2 regions of the Kitasatospora sp. NPDC028961 genome follow, and region 1 is predicted to be linked to the other one. Evidence: riboswitches for the same ligand, from Rfam matches in the RefSeq annotation. Region 1 holds a riboswitch; the other holds the start of a gene.
What was found. Region 1 has a riboswitch for glycine ahead of gcvP (aminomethyl-transferring glycine dehydrogenase). Riboswitches for the same ligand answer to the same signal wherever they lie in the genome.
Positions count from the first base shown of each region.

Region 2: linked by a shared signal. The riboswitch ahead of gcvT (glycine cleavage system aminomethyltransferase GcvT) and the one ahead of gcvP (aminomethyl-transferring glycine dehydrogenase) in region 1 are both predicted to bind glycine.

Region 1 is NZ_JBVHVO010000018.1:13,911-18,167, forward strand. It holds gene ACZ4UX_RS25820 (PRC and DUF2382 domain-containing protein) at 1-1,193, opposite strand, end outside; glycine riboswitch at 1,417-1,520, shown strand; gene gcvP (aminomethyl-transferring glycine dehydrogenase) at 1,760-4,257, shown strand, end outside.
Region 2 is NZ_JBVHVO010000005.1:325,071-329,327, forward strand. It holds gene glyA (serine hydroxymethyltransferase) at 1-1,033, opposite strand, end outside; gene gcvH (glycine cleavage system protein GcvH) at 1,174-1,551, opposite strand; gene gcvT (glycine cleavage system aminomethyltransferase GcvT) at 1,685-2,806, opposite strand; glycine riboswitch at 3,036-3,142, opposite strand; gene ACZ4UX_RS13740 (enhanced serine sensitivity protein SseB C-terminal domain-containing protein) at 3,395-4,189, shown strand.

The DNA.
Region 1 (4,257 bases):
GCGCCGTCGGGAGTGGCGGACGGGGTGTGGTTGGACGAGGCGCCCGGGGTCGGGGCGGCCGCGGTGTTGTCGTGGACCTCGACGTGCTCGCGCCGCAGCTCGTCCCGGATCACCTCCTCGTCGGTGTAGCGCTCGACGACCAGGCGGACCCGCTCGATCGGCGCCAGGTACTTGCGAACCACCGGCCGCTCCTCGCGCAGCGTGACCTCCTCCACCGCCTCGGCGATGTCCTTGTCGCTCAACGAGGCCCGCTCCGCCTCGCCGACCGGCGTCCGCTCCACCCGGACCCGCTCGCGGACCACCGGCACCCGGCGCTCCACCGCCTCGCTGGTCACGTACTTGCGCAGCTTCGCGGTGCCCACGACATGCCACTCGGTGGTGATGTCCAGCCGTTCCTCACGGCAGGTGATCTCCACCGGCGCGTTCGGCGCCGACGAGGCCGCGCCCGCGCGGTCGGGCGCCGGGGTGCCGGAGGTGGCGGCCCGGGGGGCCGCCACCTCGGCGCCGTCGGGGCCGCCCGTGACGAGCGGGGCCGCCGGCGGGCGCTGCTCCGGTGCGACGGGCGCCGACGGGGTGGCGGGCGCGGTGGTGTCGAGGGTCCGCACGTTGGGCTCCGTAGCAGGTTCGGACGGCTTGCCGAGGTCGGCGGCCGGGGGGACGGTGAGGGGCGGGGCCATGCTGTCGGCCGAGTGGAAGGCGAGCGGCTTCGCCGGGGCCGCCGGGGCCGCCGGGGCCGACTGGTCGGCGGGCTTCGCCGCGGCGACGCCCGCCACCGCGGCGGTGCCCGCCGCTGCCGCCGGGGCGGCGGCCGGCACGCTGCCGAAGTCGAGGTCGGCCGGCTCGGAGCCGGAGCCGTCGCCGGCCGACGGCCGGCCGTCCACCTGGGTGTCCAGCCCGTAGTAGCGGTAGAGCTGGAGCTCCTGGGCGGGTGACAGGTGCTGGCCCACGCCGAAGTCCGGTGACTCCTTCACCAGGGACTTGTCGTAGGGCACCCGCAGTTCGTCGCCGGAGAACTCGCTCGTGGTCAGGGGGACGAAGGCGTCCCGGCCGAAGATGCCGGTCCGGACGGCCGCCCATTCGGGCTGCCCGGTGGCGTCGTCCAGGTACACCTCGTCGACCGTGCCGATCTTGTCTCCGTTGCGGTCGACCGCCTTGTGGCCGATGAGGTCCCGGGGGTCGATATCGGTCTGCACTCTTTCCTCCAGTGCGTTGCGCCTGCGGAACGCCCGCAGGCCGGCGGCCGGCCCGCCCGTCCCATCCGCCACTTCACACCAAAAGCCATGAACCGGACCGGCGCGACCGGGGTGCGGCCGGACGGGCCCGGTGCTGCGCCGTCCGGGTCACGGACCGGCTGTTCACCTGCCAGGACGCACCCGTGATCGAGGCGCCTGCCGCTGGTACCCTGGGCGCGACCGCCGAGCCCGCTCGGGAGAGTCCCCGAGAGCGGAAGTCGCTGGTCGGGGCGCCGAAGGAGCAACTCCTCCCCGGAATCTCTCAGGCATCCGTACCGTGTGGGATAGGTCACTCTGGAAAGCAGGGCAGGACTGCCGGCGAGGGAGCCGGCGGCACCACCCTCACCGACGGTGCAAGCCGGCGGGGCGCCACAGCGCCTCGCGCGGGTGAAGCTCTCAGGTCCCGATGACAGAGGGGGAGGCCTGTCGGGTCCGTCCGCCCCAGGCCTGTCCGCTGTCGTCCGCAGCGGCGGTGCCGCCCGGCGTGCGTACCCCCGCCGGTCCGTGACCAGGAGGCCTCGACCACCATGAACGCCCAGCCGAACGCGGGACGCACCACCACCCCCGTGACCCTCACCGAGCTCGAGCAGGCCAGCCCCTTCGAGAACCGCCACATCGGCCCCGACGTCGCCGCGCAGGAGAAGATGCTGGCCCAGGTAGGCTACGGCTCGCTGGACGAGCTCGCCGCCACCGCCGTGCCCGAGGCGATCCGCTCCATCACCGGGCTGGACCTGCCCGCCGGCCGCAGCGAGGCCCAGGTCCTCGCCGAGCTGCGCGAGCTGGCCGGTCGCAACACCGTCCTCCAGCCGATGATCGGCCTGGGCTACTACGGCACCTTCACCCCGCCGGTGATCCTGCGCAACGTCCTGGAGAACCCGGCCTGGTACACCGCGTACACGCCGTACCAGCCGGAGATCTCGCAGGGCCGCCTGGAGGCGCTGCTCAACTTCCAGACCGTGGTCTCCGACCTCACCGGTCTGCCCACCTCCGGCTCCTCGCTGCTGGACGAGGGCACCGCGGCCGCCGAGGCGATGTCCCTGGCCCGCCGTGTCACCAAGGTCAAGGGCGGCGTCTTCCTGGTCGACGTCGAGACCCTGCCGCAGACCGTCGCGGTGATCCGGACCCGGGCCGAGCCGACCGGCGTCGAGGTGGTCGTCGCCGACCTCTCCGCCGGCATCCCGGCCGAGATCGCCGAGCGCGGCGTCTTCGGCGTGCTGCTCCAGTACCCCGGCGCGACCGGTGTGGTCCGCGACCTCGCCCCGGTGATCGAGCAGGCCCACGGCCTCGGTGCGATCGTCGCCGTCGCCGCCGACCTGCTGGCGCTGACCCTGCTGAAGTCCCCGGGCTCGCTCGGCGCCGACATCGCCTGCGGCACCTCGCAGCGCTTCGGCGTGCCGATGGGCTTCGGCGGCCCGCACGCCGGCTACCTCTCGGTGCGCGCCGAGTACGCCCGCTCGCTGCCCGGCCGCCTGGTCGGCGTCTCCGTCGACGCCGACGGCAACCGCGCCTACCGGCTGGCCCTGCAGACCCGCGAGCAGCACATCCGCCGCGAGAAGGCCACCAGCAACATCTGCACCGCCCAGGTGCTGCTGGCCGTGATGGCCTCGATGTACGCCGTCTACCACGGCCCGGACGGCCTGGCCGACATCGCCCGCCGTACCCACCGCTACGCCGCCGCCCTCGCCGAGGGCCTGCGGGCCGGCGGCGTCGAGCTGCTGCACGGCGAGTTCTTCGACACCGTCACCGCGGTCGTCCCCGGCCGCGCCGCCGCGATCGCCGAGGCCGCCCGCGCCCACGGCATCAACGTGTACCAGGACGGCGAGGACCGGATCTCGGTCTCCACCGACGAGACCACCACCCGCGAGCACCTGGCGGGCGTCTGGGCCGCGTTCGGCGTCGAGGGCGTCGAGACCCCGGAGAGCGCCGAGGCGCTGCCGGCCGCGCTGCTGCGCGAGGACGAGTACCTGACCCACCCGGTCTTCCACAGCCACCGCTCGGAGACCGCCATGCTGCGCTACCTGCGCCGCCTGTCGGACCGCGACTACGCGCTGGACCGCGGCATGATCCCGCTGGGCTCCTGCACCATGAAGCTCAACGCGACCACCGAGATGGAGCCGGTGACCTGGCCGGAGTTCGGCCAGCTGCACCCGTTCGCGCCGATCGACCAGGCCCAGGGCTACCTCACCCTGATCCGCCAACTGGAGCAGCAGCTGGTCGAGGTCACCGGCTACGACGCCGTCTCGATCCAGCCGAACGCCGGCTCGCAGGGCGAGCTGGCCGGTCTGCTGGCCGTCCGCGCCTACCACCACGCCAACGGTGACGCGCAGCGCGACGTCTGCCTGATCCCGTCCTCCGCGCACGGCACCAACGCGGCCTCCGCCGTGATGGCCGGTATGCGCGTGGTCGTGGTCAAGACCCTGGTCGACGGCGACGTGGACGTCGAGGACCTCCGGGCGAAGATCGAGCAGCACCGCGACAACCTCGCGGTGCTGATGGTCACCTACCCGTCCACCCACGGCGTGTACGAGACCCAGATCACCGACATCTGCGCCCTGGTGCACGAGGCCGGCGGCCAGGTCTACGTGGACGGCGCCAACCTGAACGCCCTGGTCGGCCTCGCCAAGCCGGGCAAGTTCGGCGCGGACGTCTCGCACCTGAACCTGCACAAGACCTTCTGCATCCCGCACGGCGGCGGCGGCCCGGGCGTCGGCCCGGTGGCGGTGCGCGCGCACCTGGCGCCGTACCTGCCGAACCACCCGCTGCAGTCCGAGGCGGGCCCGGCCACCGGCGTCGGCCCGATCTCGGCCGCCCCCTGGGGCTCGGCCGCCATCCTGCCGATCTCCTGGGCGTACGTCCGGCTGATGGGCGGGGAGGGCCTCAAGCGGGCCACCCAGGTGGCGGTGCTGAACGCCAACTACATCGCCAAGCGCCTGGCCCCGCACTTCCCGGTGCTCTACACCGGTCCCGGCGGCCTGGTCGCGCACGAGTGCATCATCGACCTGCGCCCGCTCACCAAGGAGACCGG
Region 2 (4,257 bases), on a different contig from region 1:
TGCCGACCTCGTGCAGCCGGTCCTCGGCCTGCTGGCCGTCGAGCTGGCTGTTGCGCAGGTCGACCAGGACCAGGTGGACGTCGGTGCCGCCGGACAGCACCGAGGCACCGGCCTCGGCGACGTCGGCCTGCAGCAGGCGCTCGGCCAGGATCCGGGCACCGTCCAGGGTGCGCTGCTGGCGCTCCTTGAACTCCTCGGAGGCGGCGACCTTGAAGGCGACGGCCTTGCCGGCGATCACGTGCTCCAGCGGGCCGCCCTGCTGGCCGGGGAAGACCGCGGAGTTGATCTTCTTGGCCCACTCGGCCTTGGAGAGGATGACGCCGCCGCGCGGGCCGCCCAGGGTCTTGTGCGTGGTGGTGGTGACCACGTCCGCGTACGGCACCGGGTTGGGGTGCAGGCCCGCGGCGACCAGACCGGCGAAGTGCGCCATGTCGACCATCAGCAGGGCGCCGACCTCGTCGGCGATCCGGCGGAACGCGGCGAAGTCCAGCTGACGGGGGTAGGCGGACCAGCCGGCGATGATCAGCTTCGGCTGGTGCTCCTTGGCGAGGCGCTCGACCTCGGCCATGTCGACCTGGCCGGTCTTGTCGTCCACGTGGTACGCGGCGACGTTGTAGAGCTTGCCGGAGAAGTTGATCTTCATGCCGTGGGTCAGGTGACCGCCGTGGGCCAGGCTCAGGCCCAGGATGGTGTCACCCGGCTGGATCAGCGCGAACATCGCGGCGGCGTTGGCCTGCGCGCCGGAGTGCGGCTGGACGTTGGCGTGCTCGGCGCCGAACAGGGCCTTGATCCGGTCGATCGCGATCTGCTCGACCACGTCGACGTGCTCGCAGCCACCGTAGTAGCGGCGGCCCGGGTAGCCCTCGGCGTACTTGTTGGTCAGCACCGAGCCCTGGGCCTCCATGACCGCCACCGGGGCGAAGTTCTCGGAGGCGATCATTTCCAGGGTGGTCTGCTGGCGGTGCAGCTCGGCGTCGACTGCGGCGGCGATCTCCGGGTCGAGCGAGTGCAGGGACTGGTTGAGAACCGTCATGGTGTGGTCTTCCCAGGGAGGAGAGAAGGAGGTGCCGCGCCTGGCACGCCCCACGGAAGGGTGGCGGCGGGCGACCGGAGGGCGGAGGAGGCCCGGTGGCCGGGGCGGCCGCCGCACTGCGGCCACCCCGAACGGCCGGCTCAGGCCGGGTTGGTCAGGGCGTTGTACTCGTCGGCGCTGAGCAGCTCGTCGGTCGACTCGACGCGCACCTTGAACAGCCAGCCACCCTCGAACGGGGCGCTGTTGACCAGGGAGTTGTCGTCCAGGACGTCCTGGTTGACCTCGGTGATCTCGCCGGTGACCGGCGAGTACAGGTCGCTGACCGACTTGGTGGACTCCAGCTCGCCACAGGTCTCACCGGCGGTCACGGTCTCGCCGACCTCGGGCAGCTGCACGTAGACGATGTCACCGAGCGCGTCGGCGGCGTGGGCGGTGATGCCGACCGTGGAGACACCGTCCTCGACGGCGGTCAGCCACTCGTGCTCCTTGGTGTACTGCAGGTGCTGGGGGTTGCTCATGGCGTCATTCTCCAGGATGGGAAGCGGGTACGACGAAGCGGGCCGCCGGACGGACGGCTTCGACGTGGATCTTCGGAGGGTCAGGCCCGGGCGGGCGCGCTCGTGAGGCCTCGGCGGGCGCGCCCGAACGGCGTCAGCGGGCGCGCTTGTAGAACGGCAGCGCCACGACCTGCACCGGCTCGTGCTTGCCGCGCACGTCCACCGCGACGGTGGTGCCCGGGGCGGCGTGCGCCGCGTCCACGTAGGCGATCGCGATCGGCTTGCCCAGGGTGGGGGAGGGCGCGCCCGAGGTGATCCGGCCGATCGGCTCGCCGTCGGCGGTCACCACGGTGTACTCGGCGCGCGGCACGCGCTTGCCCTCGGAGACCAGGCCGACCAGCACCCGCGGCGGGTTGGCCTCGGCCGCGGCGGCGGCCTGCTCCAGGGCCTTGCGGCCGACGAACGCGCCCTCGTTGGTGGTCTTGTCGAAGCGGACCACCCGGCCGAGGCCGGCGTCGAAGGGGGTCAGGTCGGTGGAGAGCTCGTGCCCGTAGAGCGGCATGCCGGCCTCCAGGCGCAGCGTGTCGCGGCAGGAGAGGCCGCAGGGGACGAGCCCGCGGCCGGTGCCGGCCTCGGTCAGCGCCGTCCAGATGTGCGCGGCGTCGCCCGGGTTGCAGAAGATCTCGAAGCCGTCCTCGCCGGTGTAACCGGTGCGGGCGAGCAGCACGTCGCGGCCGGCCACCTGGGCCGGGAGGATCGCGTAGTACTTCAGGCCGGGCAGGTCGGCCTCGGTGGTGTCGGCCAGGATCGCGGTGGACTCCGGGCCCTGGACGGCGATCAGCGAGTAGGTGTCGCGGTCGTCGGTGACGACGGCGTCGTAGCCCTTGGCGCGGGCGATCAGCTCGTCCAGCACCAGCTGGGCGTTGGAGGCGTTGGCGACGACCAGGAAGGCGTCCTCGCGCAGGCGGTAGACGATCAGGTCGTCCAGGATGCCGCCGTCCTCGGCGCAGATCATGGTGTAGCGGGCCCGCAGCTCGCCGAGCGCGGAGACGAAGCCGACCAGCGCGTGGTCCAGCATCGCACCGGCCTGCGGGCCGGTCACGGTGATCTCGCCCATGTGGGAGAGGTCGAACAGACCGGCCTTGGTGCGGACGGCGAGGTGCTCCTCGCGCTCGCTGCCGTAACGCAGCGGCATGTCCCAGCCGGCGAAGTCGGTCATGGTCGCGCCGAGGGCGCGGTGCAGCGCGTCGAGCGCGGTGAGGCGGAGGGACGACATGGCCTGGAACTCCTCGGTCTGGGCACTCAGGTGTGCGCACGCCGGACCGGACCCGCTCGGGGACCGAGCCTGCGCGCGGGCATGCGGCGGCTGGGTCTCCCCATCTGTCGTCGAACCTGAGAGCTTCACCGCACGCGGGCCCGCAGCGCTTCACAGCTAACAGGACAGCATGGCGGCTTGCACCGTGGGTGGGCGCGCGACAGGGCCGTGCGCCGCTTTCCAGATGTGCCTAACCCGTGCGGTAGGGGGGCCTGAGAGATTCCGGGGAGGACTTGCTCCTTCGGCGCCGGCTGTACCGCCTCTCGGGGGTACTCCGGACTCTCCCGCGCGGGTTCGAGCGGCCGGTATGGAGTTGAGGTTCTCGGCGGGGAACACCCGCAGACGCGGACATCATGGCACGTCCCGGCGGAAGACGGGAGAGGGGCCCCGGGCCCGGCCCCGCCCGGCGGGCTCGGCCCGCACCCGCCACCGCCAGCCCACCGGTACCGCCCCGGCCCCGTACCGACCGGTACCGGCGCGCACCGCGGCCCCGGCCGCGGGCCCGCTAGGCTGCTCGGCGTCGGCGAACAGAGGACGGTACAGCGGCGGATGGGGTACCCGGTGGAGCAGCAGCAGGGGTGGGGCGGCCCGGAGGCGGCATTGCCCGGCGGTGGATGGCCCGCGAACGAGCTGGAGCAGGTGCTCACGGCCGCGCTCGGCGATCCCGGCGCGACCCCCCGGGTGTTCGAGGTGCTCGCCCGCAGCCAGGTGTGGATCCCGCTGCCGGCCGGCGGCGACCCCCAGGGCCAGGCCCTGGACCTGCCGACCATCGAGCTGGCCGGCGACCCCTACGTCCCGGTCTTCTCCTCGCAGGAGGTGCTCCTCCAGCAGGCGCCCGGGATGGCCTTCGCGATCGCGCCGGTCTGGGAGTTCGCCCGCGGGCTGCCGCTGGGCGTGGGCATCGCGGTGAACCCGGAGGCGCCGGTGGGCATCCCGGTGCCGCCGCAGGGCGTCGCCGAGCTGCGGCGCGGGCCGCGCGAGGACCGCTGGGACGCCCCGGAGGCGCCGACCGGCGGCCGGGTGGCGCTGCGCGAACCGGTACCGGGCGAGGACCCGGAGGCCTTCCTGGCCGCCTGCCGGTACGAGCTCTCGGGCCTGCCCGGCGTCCTGACCGCCAGGCGGGCGCTGGCCAGCGTGGAGGGCGAGCCGACGGTGATGTTCGTCGGCGTCCAGCTCGATCCGGCGGCCCCGGCCGAACCGGCGGCCGTGAACGAGGCCCTGGGCCGTGCGCTGGGAACCGCGCCGCTGCCCGGCGGCGTCCACCTCGTACTGCTCGACCTCGCGGAGGACCCCGTGGTCGAGTGGCTGCTCAACCGGGTCCAGCCGTTCTACGCACGGATGTGACGCGTTCCTCCTCGCCCGGCACCGGGCCGGAGGCCACCGCCGGGCACGTCGGCGTGGCGGTGGCGGGT